4 regions of the Arthrobacter sp. NPDC080086 genome follow, and region 1 is predicted to be linked to each of the others. Evidence: riboswitches for the same ligand, from Rfam matches in the RefSeq annotation. Region 1 holds a riboswitch; each other region holds the start of a gene.
The links. Region 1 has a riboswitch for thiamine pyrophosphate ahead of AB0305_RS11805 (ECF transporter S component). Riboswitches for the same ligand answer to the same signal wherever they lie in the genome.
Positions count from the first base shown of each region.

Region 2: linked by a shared signal. The riboswitch ahead of thiC (phosphomethylpyrimidine synthase ThiC) and the one ahead of AB0305_RS11805 (ECF transporter S component) in region 1 are both predicted to bind thiamine pyrophosphate.
Region 3: linked by a shared signal. The riboswitch ahead of AB0305_RS14130 (bifunctional hydroxymethylpyrimidine kinase/phosphomethylpyrimidine kinase) and the one ahead of AB0305_RS11805 (ECF transporter S component) in region 1 are both predicted to bind thiamine pyrophosphate.
Region 4: linked by a shared signal. The riboswitch ahead of thiO (glycine oxidase ThiO) and the one ahead of AB0305_RS11805 (ECF transporter S component) in region 1 are both predicted to bind thiamine pyrophosphate.

Region 1 covers NZ_JBFBKP010000029.1:31,906-36,172, forward strand. The annotation lists gene AB0305_RS11800 (ABC transporter ATP-binding protein) at 1-1,096, opposite strand, end outside; gene AB0305_RS11805 (ECF transporter S component) at 1,108-1,740, opposite strand; TPP riboswitch at 1,808-1,949, opposite strand; gene AB0305_RS11810 (hypothetical protein) at 1,976-2,698, opposite strand; gene AB0305_RS11815 (DUF4235 domain-containing protein) at 2,804-3,067, shown strand; gene mnhG (monovalent cation/H(+) antiporter subunit G) at 3,110-3,517, opposite strand; gene AB0305_RS11825 (monovalent cation/H+ antiporter complex subunit F) at 3,507-3,785, opposite strand; gene AB0305_RS11830 (Na+/H+ antiporter subunit E) at 3,782-4,267, opposite strand, start outside.
Region 2 covers NZ_JBFBKP010000011.1:20,865-25,131, reverse strand. The annotation lists gene AB0305_RS06415 (alpha/beta fold hydrolase) at 1-487, shown strand, start outside; gene thiC (phosphomethylpyrimidine synthase ThiC) at 527-2,287, opposite strand; TPP riboswitch at 2,282-2,389, opposite strand; gene AB0305_RS06405 (amidohydrolase family protein) at 2,457-3,554, shown strand; gene AB0305_RS06400 (VOC family protein) at 3,630-4,267, shown strand, end outside.
Region 3 covers NZ_JBFBKP010000040.1:19,149-23,415, reverse strand. The annotation lists gene AB0305_RS14135 (Rne/Rng family ribonuclease) at 1-1,996, shown strand, start outside; TPP riboswitch at 2,179-2,276, shown strand; gene AB0305_RS14130 (bifunctional hydroxymethylpyrimidine kinase/phosphomethylpyrimidine kinase) at 2,437-3,948, shown strand.
Region 4 covers NZ_JBFBKP010000034.1:7,101-11,367, reverse strand. The annotation lists gene AB0305_RS12905 (VOC family protein) at 1-153, opposite strand, end outside; gene AB0305_RS12900 (thiazole synthase) at 209-1,030, opposite strand; gene thiS (sulfur carrier protein ThiS) at 1,036-1,272, opposite strand; gene thiO (glycine oxidase ThiO) at 1,269-2,582, opposite strand; TPP riboswitch at 2,573-2,690, opposite strand; gene thiE (thiamine phosphate synthase) at 2,717-3,409, shown strand; gene AB0305_RS12880 (ferritin-like fold-containing protein) at 3,465-4,163, opposite strand; gene AB0305_RS12875 (RNB domain-containing ribonuclease) at 4,205-4,267, shown strand, end outside.

The sequences.
Region 1 (4,267 bases):
TGGTAGCGGACACGGTCCCGGCCACCGGGGCCAGCAGCCCGGCGAGGGTCAGGGCGAAGGTCGATTTCCCGGCGCCGTTGGGCCCGGTGATGGTGAGCGCGCGCCCCGCACGGACCTGCGCGGCGATACCCTCCTGCACCGGCACGGGCGGCACGGCGCGGAAGCGGGTCCGCAGGCCGCCCCGGCGGGGACGGTCGCGGGACACGGCCAGGGACTCTGCGGCCAGCAACAGCCGGCCCGCTTCGAAGCCGGGTTCCGGACCCTGCCCGGTGTCGCCGGCGCTCCGGGCGCGGGTGGCCGGCACGTGGCCCGGGACCCAGACCCCGGCGGCGATCAGCATCTCCCGCGCCTCGGCCAGCACCCGGTCCGGCGGCCCGTCCAGCAGTACGGCGGATTCGCCCGCGCTGCCGGGCTGCAGCACCACGATCCGGTCCACCAGGTCCTTCCACACGGAAACCCGGTGTTCCACCACCACCAGGGTGGCGCCGGTCCGGTCCAGGCAGCGGCCCACGGCGTCGCGGACCTCCAGCACACCGGCGGGGTCGAGGTTCGCGGTGGGTTCGTCCAGCAGCAGGAGCCCGGGCCGCATCGCGAGGATGCCGGCCAGGGCCAGCCGCTGCTTCTGCCCGCCGGAGAGGGCAGACGTCGGGTGGCCCAGGGGCAGGGATCCGAGCCCGACGTCGTCGAGCGCCTCCCCTACCCGGGCCCAGATCTCCGCGGGCGGGACGGCGAGGTTCTCCGCCCCGAACGCGACGTCGTCACCCACCCGGGAAAGCACCACCTGGGTCTCCGGGTCCTGCTGCACCAGCCCGGCGCGTCCGCGGCGGTCCCGGGGTGGGGCCCCGTCGATGAGCAGGCTGCCGGTCTCGTCGGCGTCGTCGGCGTCCGCGTCCGCGCCGCCGCCCTCGCCGAGCACCCCGGCCAGGGCGTGCAGCAGGGTCGACTTACCGGCGCCGGAAGGTCCCAGCAGCAGGACGCGTTCGCCCGGGCTGATGTCCAGGTCCAGTCCGCTGATGGCGGGCCGGGACCGTCCGGCGTGCCGCCAGCCCCAGCCGCGGGCGGTGACCGCGGCGGGGCGGACGTCGTCGGCGTTCATGCGCGCGGGTGTCAGGAGAAGACGGGTTCGGTGGCCGCCTTGCGGGAGGCGAAGGAGGCCAGCACCCCGGTCCGGGCCAGGCCGCGGGTGGCGATCCAAGCCAGGCCGCCGGCGATCACGGCACCGGAGATGGCGCAGAAGACGATGTAGGCGGCCTTGTCCCCGGCCTCGAAGGCGATGTTCCAGCCCCAGGGCAGGAAGCAGTCGTTCAGGCCGCAGAAGAGGCCCGCGCCGGCGCCGGCGAGCAGGGAGACCGGGAGGTTGAACTTGCTGTAGCGGAAGGCGGCGAAGACCAGCTCCGCGCCGAGGCCCTGCAGGATGCCCGAGATCAGCACGGTGGTGCCGTACTGGGAGCCCATGATCAGCTCGCCGGTGGCGGCGACGGCCTCGCAGAACAGCGCGGCGCCGGGCTTGCGGACCACCAGCATGCCGAGGACCGCGGGGATCATCCAGCCGCCGGCGTAGAGGCCGGTCAGGGGCGGGTAGACGGCGGTGAGCGGGACGGACACCACGTTGGAGCCCTGGTCCCAGGCCCAGAAGATGACGCCGCCGGCAATCGCGATCAGCGCCGCCAGGACAATGTCGACCACGCGCCAGCTCTTTTTGCCGGCCGCTGTGGTGCGGGGGGTGGAAATATCGGTCATGTCGTCCTCCTGAGGTACAGGAGGGGAGGGTATTCCGGCCACGGCGGCCGCTGCCGCGTGTTCCGGACACCCTGAGAACTCGACTCCCTTGCGCCGGTACTAACCGGATCAGGTTCGAGGGTCTGCGGCTGTCCGCACTCTCAGCGCCCACCTACGGTTCCCGGATTCCTCCGGAAGGGTCCGACGGCGGCGCTCCCCTGTCGTTATGAATGTCGCCCGTGTGGGCTGGCCCAGTTTACACCCGCGCCGCCGGGGCCCGCCTCCCCTCCCTGCCGAGCCGGATCAGCACGATCCCGGCCGCCACGAACCACGCCCACATCAGGAGGCCGTAGCCGCCGTAGAGCGCCGGGACGAGGTACCGCAGCGCCTCCGCGAGCAGCCCCAGGGCACCGGCGCCGATGCCCAGCCAGCCCACCGCCCGGGAGAGCCCTGCCCGCACCATGGCCACGGACATGAGGAGAATGCCCGCCGCGGAAAGCACCCCGGCGACGGCGGGTGTGTTGTTCTCGGCGATCACCGCCTCGGCGGCGGCGCTGATCCGCTGCCGCGCGGCGTCGTCGGCCGCCCCGGCGTACCGGTCGCTGAGGTAGACCAGCACCAGAGAGCCGCGGCTGGTAACCGGGATGGCGAGGATCAGCGCCCAGGACAGCCCGCCCACCAGGGCGCCGCCCAGCGCCAGGCCCCGTGCCAGTCCCTCTGCCGCCGGAGCGCACGCCAGGAACAGCGCAGCGAAGACGGGCACCGCCAGGATGTTCGGGACCGTCCAAAGCAGCTGCTCGGCGACGTAGACGGGCTTGTTGCGGGCGATGAACTCAAGCGTCGGCACGGCCCCGTCGACCGGCGGCGGCGCGATGAAGTCCAGCACAAGGGCCAGCACCAGCAGCACCACGAACGCGATCGAGCAGCAGCCGGCCGCCAGCTGGAACGGCGCCCAGGGTGCGCCCCGGTCTCTGTCCATGCCCGACGGTAGGCCGGGCGGCGCGCGGCGGACAGGGGCGTCCGCCCCGGACCGGTGTGCCAGTAGGCTAGGGGCAGTCCTGTTTCCACCCGCAAGGAGCACGAAATGAACATTGTCATCAAACTGCTCGGCACCGGCATCAGCCTGGTCGCCGGTCTCGTCGGCACCAAGCTCGTGGACACCGTCTGGGAGAAGACCACCGGCAACAAGCCGCCGAAGGGCCACGACGACGACGTCCCCACCACGCTGCGCCAGGCCCTGACCTTCGCGCTGATCTCGGCCTCGGTGAGCGCCGTCATCCAGGTCCTCGCCAACCGCGGCACGCAGCGGGCCATCACTCGCTTCGCCAAGACCCAGGACATCGTCTAGGCGCACCGCACCACCGGACTCCGACGGGGAGTCCCCCGGGCATCAGTCCCGGCGGGGCTCCCCGTCCTCGTTGAAGCCGCGTTCCCCGGCGGCCTGCTGCACCACCGCTTCGAGCTCATCCGCGCTCAGCAACTCCGGGTGGAGGTGCTTGGTGCGGTAGCCGGCGCGGCCCACCATGTGCGCGGAGACCGGGACGGTCAGCAGCTGGAAGATCCACGCGACCACCAGCACCGGCCACACCCACCAGGTGCGCATCTGCAGGCCCACGGCGCACAGCAGCAGGAACAGGCCCAGGACCTGCGGCTTGGTGGCGGCGTGCATCCGGCTCATCAGGTCCGGGAAGCGGAGCAGGCCGATCGCGGCGCCGAGGGACATCAGTGCACCCACCACCATGAACACGGCGGACACGGCGTCGATCACCGTATCCCCGGAGAAGGTCTCAGGATTCATGGGGGTGCCTCCTGCGGTCGGCTACGAAGCGGGCCACGGTCACGGACCCGACGAAGCCGATGATCGAGATCGCCACCAGCAGCATCAGGTTGTTCAGGTGCCGGTTGACGGCCATGTCGATGCACAGCGCGGCGCCCAGGATGGCCAGCAGCACGTCGGTGGCGAGCACGCGGTCCAGCAGCGAAGGCCCTCGGGCGATCCGGATGATGGCGCCGCCCGCCGCGAGGGACAGAATCACGGCGGTCACGGCCAGGACGATCGGCATCATGCGGCTGCCTCCTGTTTGAGGGCGGAAACTTCCTCCGGGGAGCCCATGATCCGGATCAGGCCGGCCTCAGTGTCCCGGACGTCCTTGCGGAGCCTGGCGGCGTCCTCGGCGTCGCGGACGTTGATGCCGTGGATATAGAGCGTGGACGTACCCCTGTCCACCTCCACGACCAGGGAGCCCGGAATCAGCGAGATGACGTGGCCGGTGGCGGTGACCAGGAGATCCGAGTGGCTGCGGAGCGGGACCGCGACGATGGCGCTGACCACCCGGGGCCCGCGCACCACGGCGAGGTAGAGCAGCTGGAAGCTCGCCGCGACCACCTTGCCGAGGAACACCAGGCCAAAGGGGACGGCGCGCAGCACGTTGAACCGTCCGCCCAATTCCACCGGCGGCAGGTAGAACAACCGGGCCACGAACACAGCGATCAGCGCCCCGAAGAGCAGGTTGCCGGCGCTGAAGTCCTGCCAGAGGGCGCCCCAGAC
Region 2 (4,267 bases), on a different contig from region 1:
CGTCGAACGGCCCGACCTGGTCCAGTCCCTCACGCTGGTGGAACCGGCCTGCCTGTCCCTGACGGCGGAACTGCCGGCCACCGCCGCGCACCGGGCCCTGATGGAACCGCTCTTCGATGTCCGGCACAGCCTGGGCGACGAGGACTTCCACCGTGAATTCGTCCGCCGGGTGTTCGCCGCGCACGCCCCGCTGCACGGCGCCGCCGGGGAAGTCGCGGCGGATAACGCCCGGGAGGCGCGGCGGCTCCGGCTGCAGGCCCCGGCATGGGAGGCGCCGCTGCACATCGTCCCTGGCGTTCCCACCCTGGTCCTCACCGGCGGCTGGGAACCGCTGTATGAGGAGATCGCCGGCTACCTCGTGGAGACCGGCGCCCGGCACCGCACCGCCCCGGGCGGGCACCGGCCGCAGGACTCACCGGAGGGGGACCGGGCGATCCGCTCCTTTATCGCCGACGTCGTCCGCAGCCGGCACGCCCGCGCCTCCTAACCCGCCCCTCCTTACTCCGGGCCTCCTAGTCCCAGCCTGCTAGTCCCGGGCGGCCCCCACCCCCGGATCCGGCAGGTAGACCTTGCCGCCGGAGGCGAGGAACTCCTCGCTCTTCTCCCGCATGCCCGCGTCGGCCCGGGCCGCCTGCGCCTCGGCGGAACCAAACTCGCTCCGGATGTCCTGGCTGATCCGCATCGAGCAGAACTTCGGCCCGCACATGGAACAGAAGTGCGCCATCTTGGCCGGCTCGGCGGGCAACGTCTCGTCGTGGAAGGCCTCGGCGGTGACCGGGTCCAGGGACAGGGCGAACTGGTCCCGCCAGCGGAACTCGAAGCGGGCCTTGGACAGGGCGTCGTCCCGCTCCTGCGCGCCGGGGTGGCCCTTCGCAAGGTCCGCGGCGTGGGCGGCGATCTTGTAAGTGATCACGCCGGTCTTCACGTCGTCCCGGTTCGGCAGGCCCAGGTGCTCCTTGGGGGTGACGTAGCAGAGCATGGCCGTCCCGTACCGGGCGATCTCGGTTGCGCCGATGGCGGAGGTGATGTGGTCGTAGCCGGGGGCGACGTCGGTCACGAGCGGACCCAGGGTGTAGAACGGCGCCCCCTTGCACAGCTCCTGCTGGCGTTCTACGTTTGCCCGGACCAGGTGGAACGGGACATGGCCCGGGCCCTCCACCATCACCTGCACGTCGAATTCCCAGGCCCGCTGCGTGAGCTCGGCGAGGGTGTCCAGTTCGGCGAACTGCGCGGCGTCGTTGGCATCCGCCGTCGACCCCGGCCGCAGCCCGTCGCCGAGGGAGAACGCGACGTCGTACTTCGCGAAGATTTCGCAGAGCTCGTCGAAGTGGGTGTACAGGAAGTTCTCCCGGTGGTGCGCCAGGCACCAGCCGGCCATGATGGAGCCGCCGCGGGACACGATCCCGGTGACCCGGTTGGCTGTCAGCGGCACGTACCGGAGCAGCACGCCGGCGTGAATGGTCATGTAGTCCACGCCCTGTTCGCACTGCTCGATCACGGTATCCCGGAAGATTTCCCAGGTCAGCGCGTTCGCTTCGCCGTTGACTTTCTCCAGGGCCTGATAGATCGGGACGGTGCCGATGGGCACGGGGGAGTTGCGGAGGATCCATTCGCGCGTCGTGTGGATGTCGTCCCCGGTGGAGAGGTCCATCACCGTGTCTGCACCCCACTGGGTGGCCCACTGGAGCTTGTCCACCTCCTCGGCGATGGAGCTGGTGACGGCCGAGTTGCCGATGTTGGCGTTGATCTTCACGAGGAAGGCCTTCCCGATGATCATCGGTTCGGACTCGGGGTGGTTGATATTCGCCGGGATGATGGCCCGGCCGGCGGCGAGTTCGCTGCGGACCAGTTCGACGTCGCAGTTCTCGCGCAGCGCGACGAAGCGCATCTCGGGCGTCACCTCGCCCTGCCGCGCGTAATGCATCTGGGTGACGGTCCGGCCGGGGAGGGCCCGGCGCGGTGCCGGAGGAGCGCCGCGCCACTCCGCCGAGGCGGCTCCGCGGCGGACCGCGGACTTGCCGTCGTCGAGAAGGCTGCGCTCCCGGCCGGAGTAGGGCTCGGTGTCCCCGCGTCCGGCAATCCAGTCGGCACGGAGCGGCGGCAGGCCCGCCACCGGGTCGCTGACCGGCCCCGCCGTGCGGTAGGCCAGGAACGGGGGATTTGGGGTGCCGCCGGGGGACGGCTCCAGGGCGATCTCGGTCACCGGGACCCGCAGGCCGTCGCCTTCGATGTAGGCCAACGTGTGCGACGCAAGGGCAGGGCTGTGCTGGGAATTTGTGGTGCGCAAGGGTTACTCACTTCCTTCGCCGGCATTACCCGGACAGGTTCAACGGTCGCAGGCTGCCTCAGCCCGATCTCAGCCCCTGCAAGGGCTCCCGTGTGGTCGTAGACGAAGCTACCACAGGGCCCCGGACACGGCTCCAAGGTTTCCGCCGGCCGCGATTAGGCTGGGACCCATGAGCGGCATCATCGAATTCACCGGGCCCGTCCTCACCGCCGTGAACCGGGAGCGGCGCGGCCTGTGGTCCGTGGACGGGGTGCTGACCTTCGACCGTCCGGAGGCGGCGCCGGACCAAGTCATCGACGGGTGGGTAATCCCGGGACTGGTCGACGCTCACTGCCACATCGGGCTCGGGCCCGGCGGTGACGTGGACGCCGCCGTCGCCGAAACGCAGGCGCGCACGGACCGTGACGCCGGGACCCTGCTGGTCCGCGACGCCGGAGCGGTGCACGACACCCGCTGGATCCAGCAGCGGCGGGACCTGCCCCGGATCATCCGTGCGGGCCGCCACATCGCCCGAAGCCGCCGCTACCTGCGCGGCCTCGCCGTTGAGGTGGACCCCGGTGACCTGGTCGAGGAGGTCCGGAAGCAGGCGCGGGCGGGGGACGGCTGGGTCAAGCTCGTGGGGGACTGGATCGACCGCGACGCCGGGGACCTTGCCGCAAGCTTCCCCGCCCGCACCGTCAGGGACGCCGTCAGCGCCGCCCACGACGAGGGCGCCCGGGTCACCGCGCACTGCTTCGCCGAGGACACCCTCGATGACATGCTCGACGCGGGCATCGACTGCATCGAGCACGCGACCGGGCTGCTGCCCCGCCATCTTCCGCGTTTCGTCGACCAAGGCGTGCCGATCGTCCCCACCCTGGTCAACATCGCCACCTTCCCGGACATCGCCGCGCAGGCCGAACCCAAGTTCCCGCGCTACGCCGCCCACATGCGCACGCTCTGGGAACGCCGGGCCGAGCGGGTCCTCGAGGCCCACGAGGCCGGGGTGGCCATCTACGCGGGAACCGACGCCGGGAGCGTGATTGCCCACGGGCGGATCGTCGACGAGTTGGAGGCACTGCATGCCGCCGGACTGGGCGCGGCCACCGCCCTCGACGCCGGCGCCTGGTCCTCCCGGGCCTGGCTGTGCGCCGCCGGAATCGCCGAGGGTGCGCCCGCCGACGTCCTGGTCTGCGCCGCTGACCCGCGGCGGGATCTCTCCACGTTGCGGAATCTGCGCGCCGTCGTCCTCCGCGGGGACGTCATCGGCGCGGCATCCGCGGAATAAATTGAAGCTTCAAGTAATTTTATCTGGTGAGAGCCGCCGAATGACGGCTGAACCCCACAGCACCGGAGTGATGCAATGACCACCAACGCCGCCACCCAGGACCTCTTGCCGGCCGACCTCTCGATGGGCACCGTGATGCTCAAGGTCGGCGACCTGGCGATGATGACCGACTATTACCAGCGCGCCCTCGGCCTGGAGGTGGTGGCCGAGCAGGGCGGCGGCCTCTACCTCGGACGCGGCCAGACGCCGCTGGTGCACCTCGCGCCGGCCCCGGGACTGAACCTCCCCTCCCGGGGCGAGGCCGGGCTCTTCCACACCGCCCTCCTGTTCGAGGACCAGGCGGCGCTGGCCGCCACCGTCGCCACCGCAGCCCAGTACGATCCCCGGTTCTTCACCGGCAGCGCGGACCACCTGGTCAGCGAGGCCTTCTACTTCAACGACCCCGAGGGCAACGGCATCGAGCTGTACTGGGACCGTCCGCGCGAGGAATGGTCCTGGGATGGCGCGAATGTTGTCATGGACAGCTTGGCGCTGCCGCCGCAGCGTTACCTGGAGCAGCACCTCACCGAGGCGTCGCTCGCCGGCCAGCACGAAACCGGCGCCGGCGTCGGGCACGTCCACCTCCAGGTCGGCGACGTGCAGTCCGCCCACGACTTCTACGTCGGGACCCTGGGCTTCGAAAAGACCGCAGGCTGGCACGGCCAGGCGCTTTT
Region 3 (4,267 bases), on a different contig from region 1:
GCTCACCAGCCAGATCTCGCTGCCCGGCCGGTACCTCGTGTACGTGCCCGGCGGTTCCATGACGGGCATCTCCCGCAAGCTGCCCGACGTCGAACGCAACCGGCTCAAGCGCATCCTCAAGGACCGCCTGCCGGAAGACGCCGGCGTGATCGTCCGCACCGCGGCCGAGGGAGCCTCGGAAGAGGAGCTGACGCATGACATCAACCGGCTCCGCGCCCAGTGGGAGGGCATCGAAAGCCAGGCCACGTCCACCAAGATCCTCGCCCCGGAGCTCCTCTACGGCGAACCGGACCTGACCATCAAGGTGGTCCGCGACGTGTTCAACGAGGACTTCTCCAAGCTGATCGTCTCCGGTGAGGAGGCCTGGGACACCATCGAGGCCTACGTCACCTACGTGGCGCCGGACCTGGTGGGCAGGCTCGAGAAGTGGACCAAGGACACGGACATCTTCTCCGCCTGGCGCATCGACGAGCAGATCCACAAGGCTCTGGAACGCAAGGTCTTCCTGCCGTCCGGCGGCTCCCTCGTGATTGACCGCACCGAGGCCATGACCGTGGTGGACGTCAACACCGGCAAGTTCACCGGCAGCGGCGGCAACCTCGAGGAAACCGTCACCAAGAACAACCTCGAAGCGGCCGAGGAAGTCGTCCGCCAGCTGCGCCTGCGAGACATCGGCGGCATTATCGTCATCGACTTCATCGACATGGTGCTCGAATCCAACCGCGACCTCGTTCTGCGCCGCATGGTGGAGTGCCTGGGCCGGGACCGGACCAAGCACCAGGTGGCCGAGGTTACCTCGCTCGGCCTCGTGCAGATGACCCGCAAGCGGATGGGCACCGGCCTGCTGGAAGTCTTCGGTGAGCAGTGCGAGGCCTGCGCCGGCCGGGGCGTCGTCACGCACGACGAACCGGTCGAGCACCGCCGCGCCAACACCGTCGCCGCGGAACACCATGTTCCGCGCACCGAGCAGCAGCCCGCCGCCCGCAACGAGCGCAAGCGCCGCCGCGGCAAGGGCGGCCAGGGCACCGAGGGCCAGCAGCAGCAGGTGCCGGCGGCCGGGCACCACGAGCCCACCGAGGCCGAGCGGCACGCCAAGGCCGAGGCCACCCGTGCAGCGCTGGCGAATATCGCGGCGGCCGCCCACGCGGCCCACCTGCACGACGGCGACGCCAGCGCAGCGCCCGACGCCGAGACACGGCAAGCGGCCCTGGACGCCGCCGTCGAGCTGGCCTCCACCGAGGAAGCAGCCGGCCGTCCCGCCGCCGTGCTGACCTTCGGGGGCGAGCAGGTGGCACTGCCCTTCGTCGAGCACGCCGAACAGGCGCCGCAGCCGGCCCTGACCCTGGACCTGCTGACTGAGGCGTTCGCCAACCTGGGCGACTCGGACTCGCGGAACCGCCAGTCCGGGACCACGGCGACCGCGGCCCGCGAGGCCGCCCCGTCCGTGGAAGCGCCGGCTGTGGAGGAACGGTCCGTGGATGCCCCTGCCCCGGAGGCTGAGGCACCCGCCGAGGCTCCGGCCGGCGGTCGGTCCGCTGACCAGTCCCGAGCCACCCGGGGCCGGGGACGTGCCCGCACGGCCCGGATCCAGCCGCCGAACGCCCGCAACCGTGCGGCCGAGCCGGAAACCCGTCGGGAAGCTGCCCCGCAGCAGGCTCCGAAGCAGGACACCCGGCAGCAGGAGGCTCCGAAGCAGGACACCCGCCGGCAGGAGGCTCCCAAGACGGCCGCGCAGACGGCGGCCCCCGTCGCCACCCGCACTCCGGCGGCAGCGGAACCGGCCACCGGCCAGCGCCGTCCGCGGCGGCACCGTAGTGCCAGCCGTGCCCAGGGGGCAGCCAACGAGACCGCCGTCGAGCAGCGCCGGCAGGCCTCCGCCCCGTCCGGCCAGGGCTCCGTCCACGAGGCCAAGGCACCGGAAACGGTCAAGCCGGTCGTCAAGGACAACGGAGGCCCGATCATCCTCGGCGTCGGCGTACCGGCCTCGGAGCTCTAAACCGCTCCGCCGCCGCACCACCCGGTACCGCTCAGTACCACTCGCGGGTATCTCCCGGACTCGACGTTTCGAAGCGTCGACTCCGGGCGGTACCCGCGAGCCGGTTAAGGGGAGTCCGGCCGGAGGTGGGACCGGGCAGAACGGGCCGCCGGGCAGCGAAACCGGGGAGGGGCGCTACGCTGGAACGCGACACGGGGTGCCGCGCATCGGGCCGGCTGAGATCCACACCCGTTGAACCTGTCCGGTTAGCACCGGCGAAGGGATGTCTCTTGTCTTCGACCCAACCCGCGGTAGCACCCGCGGCTCTCTCAACCACTCCCGCGGCCGGCGCCAGTTTCCTGCAGACGGTGTTCCCGGCATCCAGGGCCGACGCCGCCGGACCCGAGGCGTCGGCCGGCACGGCCCACGCGGCCACCGGGCGGGCCCCGGTCCCCAGGGTCCTGGCCATCGCCGGTTCCGACCCCTCCGGCGGCGCCGGAATCCAGGCGGACCTGAAGAGCATCGCGGCCATGGGCGGCTACGGCATGGCCGCCATCACCGCCCTGACCGCGCAGAACACCCGCGGCGTCCGGTCCGTGCACGTGCCCCCCGCCGCCTTCCTGACCGAGCAGCTGGACGCCATCGCCGAGGACATCACCATCGACGCCGTCAAGATCGGCATGCTCGGCGACGCCGGCGTCATCGACGCGGTGCGGGCGTGGCTGGAACGTACCCGGCCCGCCGTCGTCGTCCTGGACCCCGTCATGGTTGCCACCAGCGGTGACCGGCTGCTGCAGGAATCGGCCGTCGCGGCCCTGCACACCCTGCTGCCGCTCGCCGACCTGGTCACCCCGAACCTGGCCGAACTCGCCCTCCTGCTGGATGAACCGGTCGCCGCCGGCTGGGCGGAGGCGCTGGAGCAGGGCAAGCGCCTCTCCGCGCTGGCCGGAACCACGGTCCTGGTCAAGGGCGGCCATCTCGAGGAGGACGCCGACGGCGGGTGCCCGGACGCGCTGGTCAACAGCGCGGGACTGCCCGGCAGCGAGACCGTGGTGGTGCCGGGGGAGCGGGTCGACACCCGCAACAGCCACGGCACCGGGTGCTCGCTGTCCTCGGCCCTTGCCACGGCCTACGCCGCCGGCGGGGACTGGGAAGCGGCGCTGCGCCGCGTCAAGCCCTGGCTGCTGGGGGCGCTGCGCGAGGCCGTCCGGCTCGACGTCGGCACCGGCAACGGACCCGTCCACCACTTCCACCACCTCGCCCAGCCGGCGGAATCGGGGCCCGGGGCCGGCACGGAACACTTCACGGAACGCCTTAGGGAACCCGGCGACTTTGCCACCGGCCTCGAGCCCATCGCCGCGGAGGGCCTGTCGGAGATCTACGCCCTGGACTTCATCCGGGGCCTGGCCGACGGGACCCTGCCGGAGCACGAGTTCGCCTACTACCTCGGCCAGGACGCGCTCTACCTCAACGGCTACTCCCGGGTGCTCTCCCGCGCCGCCGCGCTTGCCCCGACGGAGGCCGAGCAGCTGTTTTGGTCACGCTCGGCCGCCCAGTGCCTGGAGGTTGAGTCGGAACTGCACCGCAGCTGGCTCGCCGGGCGCGCCGGCACCCCGCGGCAGGGTCCGGTTACCAAGTCCTACGTGGACCACCTGCATGCCGCGTCCCTGGCCGGCAGTTACGGGGTCCTCGTGGCCGCGGCGCTGCCGTGCTTCTGGCTCTATGCCGAGGTGGGCGCCGCGCTGCACGCACAGTTCCTCGCCGCGGGCGCGGACGAAGGCCACCCCTACGCCGCCTGGCTGCGGACCTACGCGGACGCGGCCTTCGCCGAGTCAACCCGGCAGGCGATCCGCTACACGGATGCCGCCGCCCGCCGCGGTTCCGCCGCCGAACGGGGCGCCATGACCGAGGCGTTCGTCCACTCGGTGCGCTTCGAGGTGGACTTCTTCGACGCGCCGAGGCTGCACGCCTGACCCGGAACGGGAGCCGCGGCCGGTAAGGTGGTGGGGCGCGGTTCCCGAAAGCGGCTGCGGCGCCCGGTCCGGTTCCTTGGAAAACGGCACTGTGGCACCGGTCACGCCCGACTCTCCGGGGCCTGCCTCGTTTGCGGCCGAAGGCGAAATTAGCGTAGTCTTGATCTTCGGTGCTTACGCCAACACTTGGGTTATGACCCTGAGGACCTGTCCACCCCACGCGGGACGGATGATCCACGGGATAGCTCATGGGTTCCCCCGGGGAACCTGCCGGCGTTGAGGCACAGCGTGAGCCGCTCCGGTATTTCGGGGCCAGGTT
Region 4 (4,267 bases), on a different contig from region 1:
CGCGGAGCCGGGAGGCGTCAGCTGGACCACCCGCATCCCCGGGATGTGTTCGACGTCGTGGTCCAGCACGAACCCCAGTCGCTCGGAATAGAACTCCTTGGCCGCGTCGACGTCGGCCACCGGAACCTGGATCACTTCTAGGCGCATCTTCATGCGCCTAGGCTACCCCGCTCCCCCGGCGGGTAGCCGCGGTCCCTGGCCGCGGTCCCTAGAGGAACTCGGCGCGGCCTTCCATGCCGGAGGACGCCAGCGCGTGCTCGCGGCGCGGGATGCGGCCGGCCAGCCGGGCCAGGCGGCCCGCGGCGACGGCGTGTTTGAACGCCTCTCCCATCAGCACCGGGTTCTGTGCCCTGGTCACCGCGGTGGCCAGCAGCACGGCATCGCAGCCCAGCTCCATGGCCAGCGCCGCATCCGAGGCCGTGCCGATGCCGGCGTCGAGGACCACGGGTACCGAGGCCCGGGAGACGATCAGTTCGATGTTGTGCGGGTTCAGGATGCCCAGGCCGGTGCCGATCGGCGCGCCCAGCGGCATGACGGCCGTGGCACCGAGGTGCTCCAGGCGCAGCGCCAGGACCGGATCGTCGTTCGTGTAGGCGAAGACCTTGAACCCGCGCGCCACCAGCTGTTCGGTGGCGTCGGCCAGTTCCAGGGCGTCCGGAAGCAGCGTCTGTTCGTCGGCGATCACTTCGAGCTTCACCCAGTCCGTCTCCAGCGCCTCGCGGGCCAGTTCGGCGGTGAGCACCGCGTCGCGGGCGGTGAAGCATCCTGCGGTGTTGGGCAGCACCCGGATGTTGCGGTCGGCCAGCAGTTGGAACAGCGATCCGCTCTCGGCCGGGGAGTAGCGGCGCATCGCCACGGTGGTCAGTTCCGTGCCGGACGCTTCCAGTGCGGCGCCGAGGCCGTCGAGGCTGGGTGCGCCGCCGGTGCCCATGATGAGCCGGGAGCCCAGCTCCACGCCGTCGAAGGTCACCGGGTCGCGGTGCGCCGTGGCCTTCACGGCGGGCTCCTGCGCGGTGTCTGCTTCCTTCATGCCGTTCATCCTCCCTGTACCGCGGTGACGAGTTCGACGTCGTCGCCCTCGATGAGTTCTGTTGCGTGCCACCGGCTGCGGGGCACGACCTCGGCGTTGCGCGCGACGGCGACGCCGAGTTTGCGTCCGTCCGTGGCCTGGCCGTTGTCCGCCAGGGGCCGGCCGGTGACGCCGCTGACGAGGGCGCCGACCGTGGCGTTGTCCGGGAGCGCGTGCGGCTTCCCGTTGAGGGTGATGTTCATGCGGTTGTCCTGTGGGTCGCGGGGTGGAGAGCATTGGTAGGGCTGTGCGCCTGGCTGGTCGACTGGCTGTGCTCAGCGTCCGTGTGCGGGCGGTCGAAGCGGTCCGGGAGGAACCCGTCCCACCGCGGGTCCGGGGTGCCGTCCAGCAGCTCCCGGCAGATGGCCGCGGCGGCCGGGGTCAGCAGCACCCCGTGCCGGAAGAAGCCGGTGGCGATCACCAGGCCCGGGACGTGGCCGCCGCCGGCGGCACGGACCCGTCCCAGCAGCGGGGCGTTGTCCGGGGTGCCGGGGCGGGCCCTGGCCGTGGCCTCGTCGAGTTCCAGCTCGGCGACGGCCGGGACCAGCTGCTGGGCGTCGCGCAGCAGCTGGTAGACCCCGCCGGCGGAGACGGCCCGGTCCCGGGCCTGGTCCTCGCGCTGGGTGGCGCCCACCACCACGGTGCCGTCCCCGCGCGGAACAATGTAGACCGGGACGCCCCGGACCAGTCCGCGCACGGTGGAGCTCAGCAATGGACGCAGCCGTTCGGGCACCCGGAGCCGGAGGATGTCGCCGTGGACCGGCCGCAGCGGCAGGGTGAGCCCGGCCGGGAGGTCCTGCAGGGCGGCGGCGCCCAGGCCGTTGGCCACGATGGTCTCGACCGACCGGATCTCCCCTCCCCCGCTGAGCCGCACGCCGGCGACCCGGCCGTCCGCCTGGATTAGGCCCTCGGCCCGTTGCGGGACGGCCCGGAACCCGGTGTCGGCGGCCAGCAGCGCCGTGATCCGGGTGATCAGGCGGCGCGGGTCCACCTGATGGTCGGCGGGGATCTCGAAGGCGCAGGAGATCGCCGGGCTGAGCAACGGTTCGCGGCGGCGGGCCTCCCGCACGGTGAGGGGTCCGACGGACAGGCCGGAGGCCAGTTGGAGGGCGCGCAGGTCCGCGAGCGCCTGGCGGTCCGCGGCGTCGGCGCCCACGGCGAGGGTCGGCGTCGTGAGATAGCCGGTGCCGGCGCCTTCGTCGCCCCCGTCGGCGAGGCTGCCGGCGAAGGCGGGCCAGAGCCGGGAGGACTCCAGCATCAGGGGCAGGAGGCCCTCCTCCTGGTAGTGGAGTTCGCTGACGGGGGCTAGCATGCCGGCGGCGGCCCAGCTGGCGCCGTCCCCGGGGGCGTCGTCGACCAGCGCCACGGTGCGTCCGGAGCGCCGGAGTTCCCAGGCGATGCCGTAGCCGATCACGCCCCCGCCAATCACGGCGACGTCGACGGCGCCGTGGCGGCCGTCAGGCGGGGCCCCGGGGCCGTGCGGCCGGGCCTTAGGGCTGGGGGTGGTGTTCATGGGTTCCTTCCCTACGCCGGTACTAGCCGGATCAGGTCAAGCGGTCGGCTCTGACGCCCTCTCAGCCCTGCGCCGTCACCGGCCTGCGGGGCTCCCGCGGTATGCGCCCAGTTTAGAGGAACTACGCTTGGGGCATGAGCCAGGATGTCCACAGCACCGCCCGTTTGTACCTCTGCACCGATGCCCGCAAGGACCGCGGAGACTTTGAAGCCTTTGTCGATGCCGCGTTTACCGGGGGCGTGGACATCATCCAGCTCCGGGACAAGACCATCGAAGCCGCGGAGGAACTGGAGTTGCTGGAGGTCCTGCACACGGTCGCGGCGCGCCACGGCCGGCTCTGGGCCGTCAACGACCGCGCGGACCTGGCCTCGCTGGCCGGCGCGCCGGTGTTCCATATCGGGCAGAAGGACATTCCGTTCGGAGCGGCCCGGGACTTCCTCGGCAAGGACACCGTGATCGGCCTGTCCACTCACACCCCGGAGCAGGTCGACGCCGCCATCGCCGCCGCGCCGGGCCGGAGCGGGCTGGACTACTTCTGCGTGGGCCCGGTCTGGGCGACACCCACCAAGCCCGGCCGGGCCGCCGTCGGCCTGGACCTGGTCCGCTACGCCGCCGACGCGATCGAGCACGCCGAGGCCGCGGGCGACGGCGGCAAGGTGGCCGGCGTCGTGCCGTGGTTCGCGATCGGCGGCATCGACCTGACAAATGTGGAGCAGGTCCTCGACGCCGGGGCCCGGCGGATCGTGGTGGTCCGGGCGATCACCGAGGCGGAGGACCCCGCCGCTGCGGCGCAGGCCCTGCTCGCCGCCCTCGACGCCCGGGCTTAGTCGCGGCCGTGCCTAAGCGCGGCCGGTCGCCTCGGCCTCACCGGCCGCAGGCCCTCTACCCCGCCAGGCCCAGCAGGGTCATCCGGCGTGAGTGCGCCGTGGCCAGCGAAGTCAGCAGCGCCCGGACCGGATCCGTGCCCGCAGGGACGCCGTTGCCCGTTGCCCCGTTGCCCGCTGCTTCCGAACCCTGGACGGCCAGGAAGGCGTGGTCGGCCGCGACCCGCTGCGCCTGGGTCAGCGCCTCGCCGAGAAGCCGCCGTGCCCACAGCGCCAGCCGGGAGGCCAGCCGGGGATCGTCGGCCAGGGCCTGCTTGAGCCGTTCACGCAGCACCCCGGTGGCCTCTTCGGAGGCCTGGACCTGCTCCACGAGTTCCGCGGTGGCGGGATCCAGCCGCGGAATCAGGGAACGGTAGAAGTCGGCGGAGACGGTGTCGATGACGTAAGCCTTCATCAGCGACTCGAACCAGTCGGCCGGCCGCGTCCGCTCATGGAAGTGGTCAACCGAGCGCTGGAACGGCACCATGGCGCCCTCCACGTCCTCACCCACGGCTTGCAGCCGGGCGCACACCAGTTCGTAGTGCTCGAACTCCCGCACCGCCAGCCGGCCCAGCACTGCCCGGTCCCGGAGGGTGGGCGCGTAGCGGGCGTCGGAGGAGAGCCGTTCAAAGGCGGAGAGTTCGCTGTAGGCCATCACGCCGAGCAGGTCCGTGAGAAAGCGGTGATCGCGGGCGGAATCCGGCGTCGGAGTGCTCATCGTTCAAGACTAGCGGCGGATTTCGGGCTACCCTGACTTTCGTGTCTCACCATCGCCTGACGCCGAGCGTCCGCCAGCAGCAAAACCAGCTCGCCGGGGCGCTG